DNA from 4 places in the Priestia sp. JV24 genome. Region 3 is predicted to be linked to each of the others. Evidence: riboswitches for the same ligand, from Rfam matches in the RefSeq annotation. Region 3 holds a riboswitch; each other region holds the start of a gene.
What was found. A riboswitch is a leader RNA that binds a small molecule or an ion and turns the genes downstream of it on or off. The one in region 3 is predicted to bind cobalamin.

Region 1: it holds a riboswitch for cobalamin, as region 3 does, so the genes downstream of both, OK414_RS13750 ((2Fe-2S) ferredoxin domain-containing protein) here and nikA (nickel ABC transporter substrate-binding protein) in region 3, are expected to answer to the same signal.
Region 2: it holds a riboswitch for cobalamin, as region 3 does, so the genes downstream of both, OK414_RS01430 (sodium:proton antiporter) here and nikA (nickel ABC transporter substrate-binding protein) in region 3, are expected to answer to the same signal.
Region 4: it holds a riboswitch for cobalamin, as region 3 does, so the genes downstream of both, OK414_RS25520 (ribonucleoside-diphosphate reductase subunit alpha) here and nikA (nickel ABC transporter substrate-binding protein) in region 3, are expected to answer to the same signal.

What each region holds. Positions count from the first base shown of each region.
Region 1 covers NZ_JAPCIN010000016.1:246,855-251,237, reverse strand. Annotated here, with positions in the region: gene OK414_RS13765 (cation:dicarboxylate symporter family transporter) at 1-122, shown strand, start outside; gene OK414_RS13760 (M42 family metallopeptidase) at 231-1,268, shown strand; gene OK414_RS13755 (hypothetical protein) at 1,619-1,777, shown strand; cobalamin riboswitch at 1,925-2,104, shown strand; cobalamin riboswitch at 2,222-2,402, shown strand; gene OK414_RS13750 ((2Fe-2S) ferredoxin domain-containing protein) at 2,504-2,884, shown strand; gene cobJ (precorrin-3B C(17)-methyltransferase) at 2,898-4,383, shown strand, end outside.
Region 2 covers NZ_JAPCIN010000007.1:62,828-67,210, reverse strand. Annotated here, with positions in the region: gene OK414_RS01435 (M20 family metallopeptidase) at 1-750, opposite strand, end outside; gene OK414_RS01430 (sodium:proton antiporter) at 980-1,777, opposite strand; cobalamin riboswitch at 1,910-2,093, opposite strand; gene OK414_RS01425 (organic hydroperoxide resistance protein) at 2,199-2,618, opposite strand; gene OK414_RS01420 (undecaprenyl-diphosphatase) at 2,771-3,364, opposite strand; gene OK414_RS01415 (ATP-binding cassette domain-containing protein) at 3,510-4,383, opposite strand, start outside.
Region 3 covers NZ_JAPCIN010000009.1:33,546-37,928, forward strand. Annotated here, with positions in the region: gene ftsZ (cell division protein FtsZ) at 33-1,037, shown strand; cobalamin riboswitch at 1,040-1,230, shown strand; gene nikA (nickel ABC transporter substrate-binding protein) at 1,373-2,914, shown strand; gene OK414_RS02420 (GNAT family N-acetyltransferase) at 2,986-3,513, shown strand; gene OK414_RS02425 (CitMHS family transporter) at 3,825-4,383, opposite strand, start outside.
Region 4 covers NZ_JAPCIN010000023.1:824,928-829,310, reverse strand. Annotated here, with positions in the region: gene OK414_RS25530 (o-succinylbenzoate--CoA ligase) at 1-240, shown strand, start outside; gene menC (o-succinylbenzoate synthase) at 244-1,347, shown strand; cobalamin riboswitch at 1,627-1,813, shown strand; gene OK414_RS25520 (ribonucleoside-diphosphate reductase subunit alpha) at 1,946-4,189, shown strand; gene OK414_RS25515 (ribonucleotide-diphosphate reductase subunit beta) at 4,206-4,383, shown strand, end outside.

The DNA.
Region 1 (4,383 bases), on a different contig from region 3:
CCACAGTTAACGTAGTAGGAAATGCTTTAGCTGCAATTGTGATGTCGAAGTCTGAAGGCGAATTTGATAAGCAAAAATCATTAAATTATACAAATGAATTAAAGAAATCAAACATAGCTTAAAACAAACAAGCCGGGCAGCTGCCCGGCTTGTTTTGTTTGGAGCTGCCTGTTATCTTTTTTGAAACATATGGTAAAATAAAAGAAATGAGAGACAAAGGAAGTGTCATAATGACGGAAACTGTTCAGTTAATTAAAAAGCTTGTTTCGATTCCCAGTCCTTCTGGAAATACAGAAAAGGTAATTTCATTTGTCGAAGACTATGTAAAAGAGCTAAATATTCAAACGTATCGCAATCGAAAAGGAGGCTTAGTCGCTACTATTCCCGGTAAAGATACAGATCACCACCGCATGCTGACGGCTCATGTCGATACATTAGGTGCTATGGTAAAAGAAATCAAACCGAGTGGACGTCTGAAAATCGACTTGATTGGAGGGTTTCGTTACAATTCTATTGAAGGAGAATATTGTGAAATTGAAACTTCATCAGGAGAAGTATTTACAGGAACCATCCTTATGCATCAAACATCTGTTCATGTGTATAAAGATGCAGGGAAAGCTGAGCGAAATCAAGAAAATATAGAAATTCGATTGGATGAAAAAGTACATAGCGCAGAAGATGTTCGCAGCCTTGGAATTGAAGTCGGCGACTTTGTTTCGTTTGATCCTCGTGTAGAAATAACAAAAAGCGGTTTTATTAAATCTCGTCATCTCGATGATAAAGCAAGCGTAGCTTTATTGCTTCAGCTCATGAAAACAATTCAAGAAGAACAGATCGAACTGCCATACACTACGCATTTTCTCATTTCAAATAACGAAGAAATTGGATACGGAGGAAATTCGAACATTACACCTCAAACAGTAGAATACTTAGCGGTTGATATGGGTGCTATGGGAGATGGACAATCTACCGATGAATACACCGTGTCTATTTGTGTAAAAGATTCAAGCGGCCCATATCATTACGGTTTGAGAAAGCATTTGGTGGAGCTAGCTAAGCAGCATGATATTCAGTACAAATTAGATATTTATCCGTTTTACGGGTCAGATGCTTCTGCTGCTATTCGTGCTGGACATGATATCGTACACGGCTTAATTGGTCCAGGAATTGATTCTTCTCATGCGTTTGAGAGAACGCATCAAGATTCATTAAACCATACGTATAAGCTTCTTTATCACTATGTGCAGTCGAACATGGTTCTGTTTTAAGAAAGGAATATTTAATTAGTGTATTTTTATGCAAAATAAAGAGAAGTACGGGATTGTGATGTCTGTACTTTCCTTTCCTAAAAAAGAAGCCGGCTGTCCGGCTTCTTTTTTTTAATAAATACTATATATTTTTTACTGGTGAAGCAACAGTTGGTTAAAAAGCACCTTTTTAAAGAGGTGTAATATTGCTTAAACCTTTTGTACATTTTGTTCATTTACAGAAGTTAAAATGTTTTTAAATTTTTAAAAGTTTCTTGTGACAAGTTTTGTAGAATGGGTTTTCAAAAGGAAATGGTTTCGGCATAATGTGGATATAACGATCCCTACAATAATCGGAGGCGAATCTTTTCATGTGGGTACTGACGGTATATGCTGGAAAAGAAATGAAAATGTTTGAATTTGAAACTGAAAAGCAGGCGAGAGAAGCTTTTGCCAAAACAAATGGCTGTAAAGTTCTTTCAGAAGTGGTGTATTATAACGATCCTCATTTAACATTAGTAGCTATATAATGAAAAAACAAGAGCTGACTTTATGCTCTTGTTTTTTTTATAGATGCTTGTATCTTTCGAAAAGAATAGAGTTGAAATAAAAAAAAATGTACGCTATGATATGGTAGTTACTTCTATTATTCTGATAGTTTAAAAGGTTCATATATATCAAACAGCAACAACAAAGATGCCAAGAAGGCTTAATAGGGAAACTGGTGAAAGACCAGTACTGCCCCCGCAACTGTAAGTGTGGACGAACGAGTATAACCACTGTGGAAAAATCACGGGAAGGTTCTCAAGTAGAATGATACACAAGTCAGGAGACCTGTCTTTATTGTGAAGTTTCTATTTCTCCGGGGAGCGGGAAGGGAAACGTTGGCTTAAAGTGGCATTCGTGTACACTCTTATTCTGACGTTTTACCCGCTCGCATATTAGCGAAGCGGGTTTTTCTCATGTCGTAAAACTACATATCGTGCAAAAAAGGTGCGCAATGTTTACATTGTGTTAAATGGGAAGTCTGGTGTGAAGCCAGCGCGGTACCCGCCACTGTGAAGATGAGCTGATTGCATATGCCACTGTATTCGGGAAGGCGCAGTCAAGTGATGAATCGAAGTCAGGAAACCAGCCTTTCTTTAATGCGAAGCTTACCCTACGGGATATAGGTGGAAGTGCAAAAACTTAGTTTGAATTTTTCTGCGCCTCTATCATTGATAGAGGCGCTTTTTTTAGTAAAGGAGCGAATGAGTGTGACGACGTGGAACTTAAACGGAACAAAACATCACGTATTGATTTGTAATGGAAGCAGCTGTATGAGAAAAGGTGGAGAAGAAGCCACCCAAGCTATTCGAAATAAAGTGACGGAACTGGATTTGGATGAAACGGTTCATACAACGCGTACACGCTGTAACGGACGATGTAAAGATGCTCCTGTAGCTATTGTGTATCCTTCAGGAGATTGGTACAAGCAGGTCACTGAAACCGTGGCTCACCGGATTGTCGAAGAACATTTAGCAGGAGGCTGCAGTATAAAGGAATCGATTATTTATGAATATGATCAAAATGGTTTCGTTTCCCCGGAAAACAGTGACTCCATAGAAGGAATTGATAAAGTAAAAAGTAACGCATAAAGGAGGAGCTAGCATGAAAGGTAAACTGTTAGTTATCGGATTTGGGCCGGGAAGCTTTGAACATATTACACAGCGAGCAAGAGAAGCCATTCAAGAAAGTGATATGATCATCGGTTACAAAACCTATGTGGAATTAATTCAAGGACTGTTAACGAATCAGCAAATTATTAGTACGGGAATGACCGAAGAAGTAAGCCGTGCACAAGAAGCTGTAAAGCAAGCTGAAGCAGGAAAAACCGTGGCTGTCATTTCAAGCGGAGATGCAGGAGTATATGGAATGGCAGGCCTTGTGTATGAAGTGTTGATTGAAAAAGGTTGGAAAAAAGAAACGGGCGTAGAGCTGGAAGTAATTCCTGGCATTTCGGCTATTAATTCATGCGCATCCCTCCTTGGAGCGCCCGTGATGCATGATGCTTGTACAATTAGTTTAAGTGACCACCTTACGCCATGGGAACTAATCGAAAAAAGAATCGAAGCAGCTGCACAAGCAGATTTCGTAGTGGCTTTTTACAATCCAAAAAGCGGAAGACGAACAAGACAAATTGTTGAAGCACAGAGGATTCTATTAAAGTACCGTTCTCCTGATACGCCTGTTGGTCTTGTGAAAAGCGCTTATCGTCACCGTGAAGAAGTCGTAATGACCAACTTAAAAGACATGTTAAATCATGAAATTGGCATGCTGACTACCGTTGTTGTCGGGAATTCATCTACGTTTTTTTACGACGATTTAATGATTACACCGCGCGGATATCAGCGGAAATATACCCTTAACCAAACGGAGCAGCCGCTAAGACCGCATCAGCGACTTCGAAAAGAAGCGGAACCGTGGGCTCTCGATCAAGAAGAGACTGTAAAGCAAACAGCTTCAGCTATTGAAGCAGTTCAGACCACACCAGAAGAAACAGCAACTTCACGAGTTCTTGCAGAAGAAGCGCTTCAAGCAATTTTAGGTGAACCTACTTCTGCGGTCGTACATCAGCCAATACAGTCCATTTTCGAAGTGGCGGTTAGTCCAGGACTTGCAAATAAGAAATTCACGCCTGTTCAAATGACAACACTAGCAGAAGTTGTTGGTGAAAAAGGTACGATGGAGTATACACCTGACCATCAAATCAAACTGCAAATCCCAACGACTCAACCAGATGTGATTATTAAAAAGCTCCAAGCAGCTTCCTTTTTACTATCTCCGGTCGGAGATGTGTTCACAATCAAAGCGTGTGATTTTTGTGACGGAGAAAAAAGCGATGCTATTCCACATACGGAAGAATTACAAAAGCGCCTCGGGGGAATGGACATGCCAAAAGAGCTGAAGCTTGGTATTAATGGATGCGGCATGGCCTGCTATGGCGCAGTTCAAGAAGATATCGGCATTGTCTATAGAAAAGGTGCGTTTGATTTATTTTTAGGAGCTAAAACGGTTGGACGCAATGCGCATTCAGGTCAAATTGTGGCGGAAGGCATAGCACCTGATGACATTATTGAAATAGTCGAGAACATTG
Region 2 (4,383 bases), on a different contig from region 3:
GCCGGTAAACGTCCCAACGTTTACCGTTGTACCTTTTTCATAATCAGTTAAGCTCTGCAGAAAAATCACTTGGCGCGCCAGCTCTTCAATCGCATTGATTCCTTCTTTGTGGTGATTACCCGCGTGTGCTGCTCGTCCCCATACTTTTACGGTGAAAATCCCCGCTCCTTTGCGCGACGTTTTTAACGCACCTGAACCCGCCACCGCCGGTTCCGCTACTAGCACTGCTTCACTTCTTTGTGCTTCTTCTTCAATGTATTTTTTAGAAGAAATTGACCCAATCTCTTCATCCGAATTGCAGAAAAACACAATTTTTTTATCGAGCGATAAGCCAAGCTCTTGAATCGCTTTAATCGCCCATATAGATTGGACAATGCCGCCTTTCATGTCTAAAATTCCCGGACCGTACAGCTTGTTTCCCTCTGTTCTTAGACTCAGCCTTCCCTTTTCCCATACCGTGTCAAAGTGACCGATAATTAAAAGCTGCTTTTCTCCTTCTCCAATCGTAAATTTCAAATGGTTTCCTACTTCTTTTTCTTCTATGATTTCGTACCCTACCCCTAAACGCTTTTGAAATAGCTGCGTTAAATACATTCCACACTGATCTACTAGCTCTTTGCTGTAGGACGGTGATTCTTTTTTCACAAATCCGACTAAATCTTCAAGCATCTCTTGTTCGTGTTCTTTTAAATAACTAAATACACTTTGTTCTACCATTACCTGACTCAAATCAATTCCTCCTCCAAACAACCCCTGCTGCTTGCATTAAATGCTTTTATTTATCGTACGTATAACTATGTTCTACGTTTCACATAACGATCTTAAATTATCCTTAATTATAATGGTTTTCAGACAATTTTCCATCCTTTAAATACAGATAATACTTTAACTTATTCATAACCGACCGAAAATAGCCATAAACTTCAACAAATTCATACAAAAAAGCTTCAATCTTCAACAGATTAAAGCTTTCGTTTGACTAATTGACATTTATTTTAATATTTTTCCCTTTTGACTTCACACTCACAAAAACAAACATAGACACTAAAAAAACAAACAGAATAATGCCAACCATTTCAAAGTTTACTTCGGCCCATGGGTTAAAGAAAGTGAATGCTAAATAGAACGACACACCATACGCGAGGACAACAATAACCCAGCCCATCAAGCGAGAAGCAGATTGTCCAAATTTACTCGATTCATTCACCATTTTATGTACAATCAATGAATCGATTGTATCTGTTAGCATCATACCAAACATAAACACTAGTCCCAACAAAAGCGGCGTATACTTGCCTGCGTTCCCTACAGCTAGAGACCACACGGCCGTTTGACTGACCGTTTCGGCTGCTAAAGCGAACAATGCTCCTACAAGAATAATTAAAAAAGGATTCGTTGTTCCTTTTGCGATTTTCGGAATAAACTTCCCTTTTAACCCGCTCAGCTGAAACTCTTCCTCTTTATTTTTGGTTCGAAGCAAATGATATGTGTTTAATGTCCCGATTAGAAAGAGAGAGATAATGGATACCCAAGATGCAAAATGATCGAAATACGATGGAAACGTAAAATTCTTCATCATCACGCCCAGCATCCCGGCCGTGACGGCCACCATTCCTCCGTGACCTAGTGAAAACAGCGTTCCGACCCACGGGGCAAAACGGCTGCCCATTCGCCAATTATATCGAGTCTGGCCATCAATAAAAGCTAAGTGATCTGCATCCAATCCGTGCCTGATTCCTAATAAAAAGACAAGTAAAAAAACTGATAAACCTTCCATTTCCTACACTCCTTTTTTTAAAATAAAACGTAAAAAAGCCTCAATTCTATAGAAATTGAGGATGTGTCGGCATATGAAAATAAACAGCAATTGCTCACTGCGTACCTTGATACACCGCCTCTTTCCTAGAAGAGTCAAGTGTACAGAATAGGTAGGTCTCCTGGCTTGAGATCATCATTTTCTACCGCCTTCCCCGTTTTGAGTGACGATAAGATAGAAAACTCCCTGCTTACAGTGGCTGGACCGCTCGAGATTTGCACTCGATTCCCTGTTACCTCTTACGCTATGTAAGAGCACCTAAACTGTGCGAATAATTCATTTTCTTCTTCATTATACTAGTACCGCTTACAAATGAATAGAGAAAATTCAAATAGAAAAGCCCTGCTAAACTTTACATGCTTAGCAGGGCTTTTTAAAGCAATTAAACTACTTCTACCATTACGTCTACGTTACCGCTGATTGCTTTTGAATACGGGCAGTATGAATGGGCTAGGTCTACATATTTTTTAGCTGTTTCTAAATCTAAGCCTTCGATATGAGCTTCAAGCGCTACTCCAATTTTTACTCCTTGATCAGCTTTATCAGGAAGCAGCTGAACAGTAGCTTTCACTTCACTTCTTTTGATTTCTACGTTATGTTTTTTCAACATAAATTCTAACGCGCTGTTGAAACAAGCACTGTATCCAGCTGCAAATAGCTGCTCTGGGTTTGTTGCTGTTGTTGCTTCTCCACCAAGCGCTGGCGGTGTTGCCACGTCTAAGTTAAAGATGTTATCTAAAGAGTGAACTTCTCCTGTTCTTCCACCTGTGTTAACAACTGTTGTTTCATATAAAGCTTTCATGTATAAATCTCTCCTCTTTTTTAGTAATTGTATTAAAAGTTTTTCATTTATCGTTTCTGTGATTTAATTGTACACAATTTAATTTTAAAAAACAAGTATTAAATACATTAAAAATTTCCCAATAAAAAAAGCCGCATATGTGCGACTTTTTCTTAATAATATTGAGACTGCCTGTCATAAGCTGATTTTCGAAAAATAGACAGATTGGTAATAGCTCTCATGATTTTCGTATTAAAAATAACATAATGAATAAACAGCGCCAGCACGCATCCTAAAATAGCTCCTGTTAACACATCGAATGGATAGTGAACGCCAACCCATACGCGTGAAAATGCAATAAGTGCACCTATTATAACCCACATGCGTCCTGAGCGTTTGAAATGCAGCCAAATGGTAAAAGTGATAACTAATGCAGATGTAGCATGATCGCTTGGAAATGAAGAATTCGCGGCGTGATCAATGAGCTGATTCACGTGGTGAGAGATAAACGGACGATCTCGATAAGCAAATAAACTAATCACTTTATTGATAATGACTCCTGTTGCACAAGCACACAAAGCTTGAAATGCTACAACACGGCTGCCGTTTTTATTAATAAGTAAAAACAAGCCGAGTAAAACGATAAGTACATACTGGGCATAATCTGCAAAGAATACCATCAGCGAATCTAGAGGCTTTACGTGTGAGGCATACTGATTCACCGCGTGGAAGATGGTATAATCTACTGAATTAATAGCTGATAACATAATCGAAATCCTTTCTTATTTTTAAATGTCATTAGCTATCTTATCAGTTTCTTGAGAAAATGAACATGTTTTTGTCAGAAGCTTCCTAACTGGTATTTATAAATAATGTACTCAAGCTCAGTAGTAAATCAACGCCTTTCGCCTATTAACTCACCTGTGAGTGATCCACAATATTTTTTTGCAAAAAGATCTCTTCTAAAGAAGGTTCTTCGACGTGAACTTGATAAATGTCGATGCCGCATTGAATCAATTCGCGAATAATAAGAGGAATATTTCTTTCTTTTTGAAGCATCACTTTTGTGTACATGTGATGGTATTCAACTTCGGGACTCAACGTACGGAAAAACTGTTGAATGTATTCTTTGTGACTGTTTGGATAAGGATCATGTTTGATCATCACCGTTTTTTTCGCTTGATATTGAAAGCGCAGCTCTTCCATTGTACCTTCTATTAAAATGACCCCATTTTTCATAATCGCTACACGTGTACAAATCTTCTCAACTTCATTTAAATTATGAGACGTCATAAAAATTGTCTTGCCTTGATTTTGGAGTTCTCTTATTAGTTCATGAATGTGGAGAGCAGATTCAACGTCTACTCCAGAAGTTGGTTCATCTAAAAAGATAAGATCTGGGTCTGCTACAATTGCTTGAGCAATTCCTAACTTCTTTTTCATTCCAAATGAAAACTTTCCAACTTTCTGATGCTCATGTCCTTCTAGTCCTACTTTCTTCAGTACATTACTACAGTATTCTTTCGAAAAACGATGGCCGTTTACCTTTAAAAAATAGCGCAAATGATTGAGCGCTGTCATCTCATCATAAAAGTTAGCATAGTCAGGAAGCACACCTATTTTCTTCTGAAGCTCTAAATCAATATCACTCTGTCCCAGCAGCGTAAATTCTCCTGCTGAAGGAAATGAAACGCCGGTAAGCATATTAATAAATGTAGACTTTCCTGCTCCGTTTCTTCCTAAAAATCCGTAAATTTCCCCTTGTGATACCTGTAAATTAATACCG
Region 3 (4,383 bases):
AAGTAATTTTGATCATTGAGGAGGAACTTAGAATGTTTGGATTTGATGCAGATGTATCGCCATTAGTGCGAATTAAAGTAATTGGAGTCGGCGGTGGAGGAAATAACACCGTTAACCGTATGATTGAACATGGTGTACAAGGGGTAGAATTTATCGCCGTTAATACAGATGCTCAGGCGCTTAACTTATCTAAAGCAGATGTGAAAATGCAGATTGGTGCGGCCTTAACGCGAGGATTAGGTGCAGGAGCTAATCCAGAAGTGGGAAGAGAAGCAGCCGAAGAAAGCAGAGAACAAATTCAAGAAGTACTGCAAGGCGCAGATATGGTATTCGTAACAGCTGGCATGGGCGGAGGAACCGGTACTGGAGCAGCTCCGGTTATTGCCCAAATTGCCCGTGAACTAAATGCTTTAACAATTGGAGTAGTCACTCGCCCGTTCAAGTTTGAAGGAAATAAACGTACGAAGCAAGCAGTAGGTGGTATTACTGCGATGAATGAATCGGTAGATACCCTTATTGTGATTCCAAACGACCGCTTGCTTGAAATTGTCGATAAAAAGACGCCTATGCTTGAAGCATTCCGTGAAGCAGATAATGTTCTTCGCCAAGGTATTCAAGGTATTTCAGATTTAATCGCTGTTCCGGGGCTGATTAACCTTGATTTTGCTGATGTAAAAACAATCATGTCTAATCAAGGATTTGCGCTTATGGGTATCGGACGAGCTTCCGGATCAGACCGGGCAATTGAAGCAGCGAAAAAAGCGATTTCTAGTCCGCTGCTAGACGCATCGATTGATGGAGCAAGAGGCGTGCTGTTGAACATTACAAGCGGCAGCAGCCTGAGTCTTTACGAAGTACAGGAAGCAGCAGATATTGTCACGTCGGCTTCTGATCAGGACTTAAATATGATTTTTGGATCCGTGATTAATGAAGATTTAAAGGACGAAATGATGGTAACCGTTATTGCCACTGGATTTGATGATGAAGATGTTTCACCATCAGCTTCTACTTCTAGAGTTTCAAGAGCACGCTACTAAATTAAATAACCAGCTTTTATGGTGGCAATTGTTTTTCAATTGCCTTAAAAGGGAATCCGGTGCAAATCCGGAGCGGTCCCGCCACTGTAACAAGGAGCCTTATGCCAAAAAGCCACTGTCTATTTAGAGACGGGAAGGCGGTATAAGGCAATGACTTGAAGCCAGGAGACCTGCCATAAATCGCAGCACACAATAACCTACGAGGATAGGGAGGTGTTTTGGCAGAACCAAAAATAGGATAAACAAGGAATACGTTTATCTGAATTTGTTGTGAAGACAAGCACTTCTTTTTAGAAGTGCTTTTTTGTGTATTAAAATAGAAGGTGGAAAAAGCAATGATAAATAATAAAAAACTCGTATCTATGATATTTCTTGTGTTACTTTGCCTCACTGCTTGCGCTCCTAATGAAGAGAGCATAAGTATAAAAGAAAGAAAGAAAACGGATAAAAGTGTGACGTTTTTATTTAATTTTACATCTGCAACGCTTGATCCTCATACGGATGATAATTATACAGCAGTTCGTGCGGGAGTAGGGGAGACGCTTGTTAAAATCAGCAATGATTTAAAAATAAAGCCCTGGCTTGCTGAAAAGTGGAAAACGGAAGATAACGGTCTTACGTGGACATTTACGATAAGAAAGAATATTACGTTTCAAAATGGTAAAGCGCTAGATGCAAGTGCCGTTAAGTCTTCTCTTCAAAGAACGATAGATCAAAGTTATGCGATGAAAAACGCTTTAAATATTAAAGAAATGAAAGCGAACGGTCATGCGCTGACAATTACATTAAAAGAACCAATGCCTAAATTTCCTTCTGAGTTAGTGCATCCAAACACAGCTATTATAGATATTGATGTTTCTAATATAGCTAAGAAGCCTATTGGCACAGGTCCATTTCAAGTTTTGACTTTCGATCAAGGAAATCAAGTGAAGTTAGAAAGATATGAACATTATTGGAATGGGAAAGTAAAATTGAAAAATGCGATCTTTGCATTTAACGAAGATGCTAATGCGCGAGTTGCGGCTCTTCAGTCCGGAACAGCCGATATTATTTATCGCCCGCCTTTAGAAAGTTTGGGCACTTTACAAACAGATCCGTCTTTTAAGGTAAGTGGAGTACCTAGTGTGCGTACACATTTATTACTTTATAATCAAACCAATGACGCATTAAAAGACGAAAATGTAAGAAAAGCTATCGATACCTTACTGAACCGAAAAGAAATTGTCAGCAGCATCATGAACAATCAAGCGGCAGCAGCTCGAGGTCCATTTTTACCCCAATTTCCTTTTGCTGATAATAATGCTAATGAGCAAAGAGGTATGCCATCTGCTAAAAAATATTTAGAGAAAGCAGGCTATCAAATTAAAAATGGCAAAACAATCAAAAATGGAAAGCCATTATCGCTCTCTCTTGTCACATACAGCTCTCTGCCGGAACTTCCTTTGATTGCTCAGCTTATACAGTCTAATGCGAAAGAGTTAGGAATTACTATTAAGATTCATCTCGTTGAGGACAGCGATGAATATGTAATGGCAAAAGACGATTGGGATTTAGCACTGTACAGTCTTATCACTGCACCTAGAGGAGATGCAAGCTATTATTTAAGTACGAACTATTTGCCGGGCGGTGGTTTAAATGCCAGCCGGATTGATAATGATAAGCTAACAAAAATGATTCATCAGTTAAATTTAACCATAGATGACGCAAAGCGAGATCAGTTAGCTAAGCAAGCAACCGCTTTGATTAATGAGGAAATGCTGACATCATCGATTGTACATCCAAACATTGTTGTTGCTTATAATCAAAAAGTGAAAAACTGGACCACAAATCCAAGCGAGTATTATATGCTGACTCAGCATTTAGACGTAACGCTATAGTCAATATTGTGTTGTTCCTATAGGAAAAAGAGAAAGTATACAATGATAGATAAAAGGATGTGACAGTAAACGTGCAAGAAGTACAAATGTATCAAATTAAAGAAGTAACAGAAAAGGATGCTGAAGTGAGTCAGTTTGTCATGAATATGCGGAATGAGCTATTTCCTATGATGGAAAAAAATCAGCTTCCTGTGGATTTGCTTCATTTTAATGAATATTATGTTCAAGCGAAAGGCGCTGCTTTTTTTGCAGCTGTCACGGAAAATCAACAAGTAATTGGAACAATGGGTTTATACGCTTACGATGGAAGGTTTCATGCATTAAAAAAGCGATATGAACATAAAACTGCAGCCGAGATTGTAAAATGCTATGTCGATCCAGCATACCGGCGTCTAGGCATTGGACAGCAGCTGTTAAAAGCAGTGGAACAATTTGCTCAAAGTCATTTTTATGACACGTTGTATCTGCATACTCATCCTTTTTTACCGGGGGCTATTCCATTCTGGACTTCACAAGATTTTATCGAAAGGCTTGCTGAACAGGATGAGCCATGGAATACGCTGCACATGGACAGAAAAATACAACCGGTCGTAATGTAACGATATTATACAGTAATTACCATAGAATCTAGATAAGAGCTCATGCTATAATGAGCGTACTTACATTTATAGCCTGTAGGGCAAGTCCTTACAGAAAAAAACCACGTTTCGAATTGGCTGAAACGTGGTTTTTTTCTATGAAAAACAAATAACAAAATATTTTTAAAAATATCTATGAAATCGCTTTCAAAATAATGAAATATATTATATAATTACTAGTGTTGTGTTGTACTTTGTTAGTGTTAAATCAATATCCTACATGTGTGAGCCGATTGCCTTATGGTAGTCGGCTTCCTTTTTTATGATAGAGTCTAAAGGGAAATAGCATTCGTTAAAATGGCTGTAATTGTCATCACAATAGTTGTCCCAAAGGCCCACTTGAAAAGAAACTTTTGATGCTCCCCGAAATCTACTTCAACCAGCCCAATCAGAATGAAAGTAGCGGGTACTAAAGGAGATAGGGGAAACCCAGTTGTGGAATGTCCCAATAAAGCTGCTCGTCCTATTTCTACAGGGTCTACACCAAAATTAGCTGCTGTATGGCTAATAACAGGTAAAATGCCAAAGTAATAAGCATCAGGTGAAAATACAAAGCTGAGAGGAAGGCTCGTTATTGCTACAACTAAGGGAAGGTGAGATCCCAGCCATTCAGGAGTGAGGCTGACAATGGTATTAGCCATGGCATCCATCATTTTTGTTTCTGTAAAAACGCCTGTAAAGATTCCGGCTGCAAAAACCAACGTACTAACCATTACAAAGCTGTTTGCATGACTTAAGATTCTTTCCTGCTGTTCTTTTGGGTGAGGAAAATTAACAAATAAAGCAATGGCAAAAGCAATAGCAAATAAAATAGGAATAGGGAGTATGTCT
Region 4 (4,383 bases), on a different contig from region 3:
CCCGCTGTTAAAGAGGCCGGTGTAACGGGAGTAGGTGATGAAAAATGGGGACAAGTTCCAGCTGCATGTATTGTTGTAAACGAAGACGTTTCAGATGAAGAATTATCTTTACACATTCAACAATTTTTAGCAAAGTACAAACTTCCAAAGTATTTCGTTCGAGTAGAGGAGCTGCCGCGAACAGCTTCTAATAAAATCATACGCCGGAAGCTATCATCGTTCATACAGAAAAGGAGCTAATCGATGATTATAAAAAAAGTACATCTTTATAAAATTGACATGAAGCTTCTTTCTCCTTTTTCAACAAGCTATGGTACAGTACAGGATCGAGAATTGATTTTGCTTGAAGTAGAAGATGAACAAGGATTTACAGGGTGGGGAGAAGTCGTTGCTTTTTCATCTCCTTGGTATACGGAAGAAACGATTCAGACATGTTTTCATATGTTAGACGATTTTTTAATTCCCTCGCTTCTTCATCAGCAGCTTCAAAAACCAGAGGATGTTCAAAAGTTATTCAAACCTCTAAAGCGAAATAACATGGCTAAAGCAGCTTTGGACTGTGCTGTATGGGATTTGTATGCAAAGCGGCAAAACAAGCCGTTATCTGAAGTAATTGGCGGAGTAAGGTCTGCTGTAGAAGCTGGAGTGGTAGTTGGCTTAAATGACATTTCCGTAATGAAAGAACAAATAAAGACTTACATGAAAGATGGCTATAAGCGCTTTAAAGTGAAAATTAAGCCGGGTGCTGACTATGAGCTACTGAAACAAATTCGAGATGAATTTCCAAGCATTCCTCTTATGGCTGATGCCAATTCAGCCTATACTTTAAGCGATAGTGATTCATTAAAGAAACTAGATGAATTGAATTTAATGATGATCGAACAGCCGTTAAGTTCTGATGATATCCTTGATCATCGATTGTTACAAAAGCAAATAAAGACGCCAATTTGCTTAGATGAAAGTATTGTGAGCTGTGAAGATGCACGTCATGCAATCGAACAAGAAAGCTGTAAGATTATCAATGTGAAAATCGGGCGAGTTGGCGGAATGTCCGTAGCAAAGCAAATTCATGATTTATGCGTCCGGCATGGTGTAAGACTTTGGGTTGGAGGAATGTTAGAAGCAGGGATTTCACGAGCTCATAACATCGCCCTTGCCACACTCCCTTCTTTCACGATACCAGGTGATATTTCTGCGTCGTCTCGCTATTGGGAAAAAGATATTATTAAGCCCGAAGTAGAGGTAGAAGCCGGAGTAATAAAGGTGAAGGGAAAACCGGGGATAGGATACGATATTGATAAAAAGTTTATCAAAACAATCAAATCATTTGAAAAAGAATACAAATAATTAAAAACCGTTTTTTGATGAAAAACGGTTTTTTTATTGAGGTTGTCAATGTTTAGTAGAAAAATAGGACAAATTTTTTAAAAAGAGCACATTGTTCCATCAAGCGTGTCAAAACATGTTATGATGGAATAGTTTGATGAAAAAAGTCGAAGAGTTTTATCGTAAAAAACAAAATTATTTTTGAAAATAGGTTGATAGTTTTCTAAGTTGTCCTATATAATGTGTTTATAACATAACACAATATGTTGTTTTGAAATCTATAATAAAATACTATATTTTGTGTTTTCCAGTGAAAAAGGTGTCTGATAAAAAGACTTAAAAGGGAATTTGGTGAAAATCCAAAGCTGTTCCCGCAACTGTGAATGCTGATGAAATAAGGAGATCCACTGTGAGTAAACATCATGGGAAGGCCTTAAAGTAAAAAGAAGCATAAGTCAGGAGACCTGCCTTTTTTATGTCGTTTTATCTTCTTCGGGAGGTGAGAGGGTAGAGCGAGGATTGAGAAAAGACTTAGTGTCTTCTTCTATCTTCGTTCTATTCGCTCACCGAGGTACGGTGAGCGATTTTTTATTTTGAAGTGAAGAGAGGAGCCATATTTATGGTGAATACATTAAAGCCTACAATTCTACATGAATTAACTGCATATATTGAACGTTTAAAAAAAGAATTTACGCAGCTTGATTTTTCTTTGTATGAGGAAAAGGTTATTCAAACTGTTACAGTAAAGGAAAATATGACGGACGAAAAGGTTGCAAACGTCCTAATTTTGGCAGCCTTAGAGCGTATTTCAATGGAAGAACCCGATTGGACGTACGTAGCGGCAGACGTCTACTTAAACGAACTATATCGAAAAGCAGCGGACAACCGAGGTTACGATAAAAAAGAGAAGTACGGTTCGTTTTATCAGCTTATTCAAGAACTAACAAAAATCGGCATTTATAATAAGCAGCTATTAAAAACATATACAGAAGAAGAAATTAATGAAATTGCTTCAGTCATTATTCCTGAACGCGATCGTTTATTTACATACATTGGATTGTTGACATTAGCAGATCGCTATTTAGCGACATCACATGATAAGCGCGTATACGAATTACCGCAAGAACGTTTTCTTATCATTGCTATGACGCTGATGTCTCAAGAAAAGAAAGAAAATCGAACAGCATTAGTAAAAGAAGCGTATTGGGCGCTTTCTAGTCTATATATGACGGTTGCCACACCAACACTTTCAAACGCAGGAAAGAGCTACGGACAGCTATCTAGCTGCTTTATTGATACGATTGATGACAGCTTACGCGGTATTTATGATAGCAATACAGATTTGGCCACGCTTAGTAAAAATGGAGGCGGAATTGGTGTCTACCTCGGTCATATTAGAAGCCGAGGAAGTGATATAAAAGGTTTTAAAGGCGTATCATCAGGAACAATTCCATGGATGAAACAGCTAAATAATACGGCTGTAAGTGTCGATCAGCTAGGTCAACGCCAAGGAGCTATTGCCGTATATTTAGACGTATGGCACAAAGACATCTTTTCATTCTTAGATGCGCGTTTGAACAATGGTGACGAACGTCAGCGCACGCATGATTTATTCACTGGTGTATGTTTGCCAGATTTGTTTATGGAAAAAGTAGAGGCACGTGAAGACTGGCACTTATTCGATCCTCACGAAGTTCGTACGCTGATGGGCTACTCGTTAGAAGATTTTTATGATGAAGAAGAAGGCAGCGGTTCGTTCCGCACTCGTTACGCTGAGTGTGTAAATAATGAACAGCTTTCAAGAGAAACAGTACCTGCTATTGAAATCTTCAAGCGCATTATGCTTTCCCAGCTTGAAACCGGAACGCCTTATATGTTTTATCGTGATACGGTTAACCGAGCTAATCAAAACCGCCACGAGGGCATGATCTACTGCAGCAACTTATGTACAGAAATTACGCAAAACCAAAGCACAACGGTCGTAACAGAGGAAATTACGGAAGACGGAAAAATTATTATTACAAAGAATCCGGGCGATTTTGTTGTATGTAATCTTTCTTCTATCAACTTAGCGAGAGCCGTAACTGAAGATGTGCTTGAACGTTTAATTCCAATTCAAGTACGCATGCTTGATAACGTTATTGAGTTAAATGATTTGCCAGTACTTCAAGCAAAACTAACAAACCAAAAGTACCGCGCAGTAGGACTTGGCACATTTGGTTGGAACCATTTGCTTGCCTTAAAGAAAATAGCATGGGAAACAGATGAAGCGGTAGCATATTGCGATGAATTGTACGAGCAAATTGCTTACTTAACCGTACAGGCAAGCATGAACTTAGCTAAAGAAAAAGGTGCATATCCATTATTTAAAGGCTCAGATTTTGAGTCAGGCGCTTATTTTGAAACACGTAAATACACAAGCGAAGCGTGGAGTGAACTGCGTAACGAAGTTCAAAGCAATGGGATAAGAAATGGCTACTTAATGGCTGTAGCACCTAATTCATCAACATCTATTATCGCGGGTTCTACTGCAAGTATTGATCCGATTTTCCGTAAGTTTTATTCAGAGGAAAAGAAAAACTATAAAATCCCAGTGACGGCACCAGATTTATCGCCAGCAACAAACTGGTATTATAAGTCCGTTTATTTAATTGATCAGCACTGGAGTATTAAGCAAAACGCCAAGCGCCAGCGCCATATTGATCAATCCATTTCATTCAACTTATATGTACAAAATGATATCCGAGCAAAAGAGCTGCTGGATCTTCATATGACGGCATGGAAAGAAAAGTTAAAAACGACCTACTACGTACGTTCAACATCAAGTGAAGTGATTGAAGAATGTGAAAGCTGTCATAGTTAAAAGGAGTGAATAATTAATGACAAGCATGTTAAAACGAGAATTAATGAACGAAACAGCTCCGAACCGTTCGACAGGAATCATCAACGGCAAGAGCTCAAATATTCTAAACTGGGATGACGTCCGATTTTCATGGGCGTTCCCTAAATACAAGCGTATGCTAGCTAACTTCTGGACGCCGTTTGAAATTAATATGG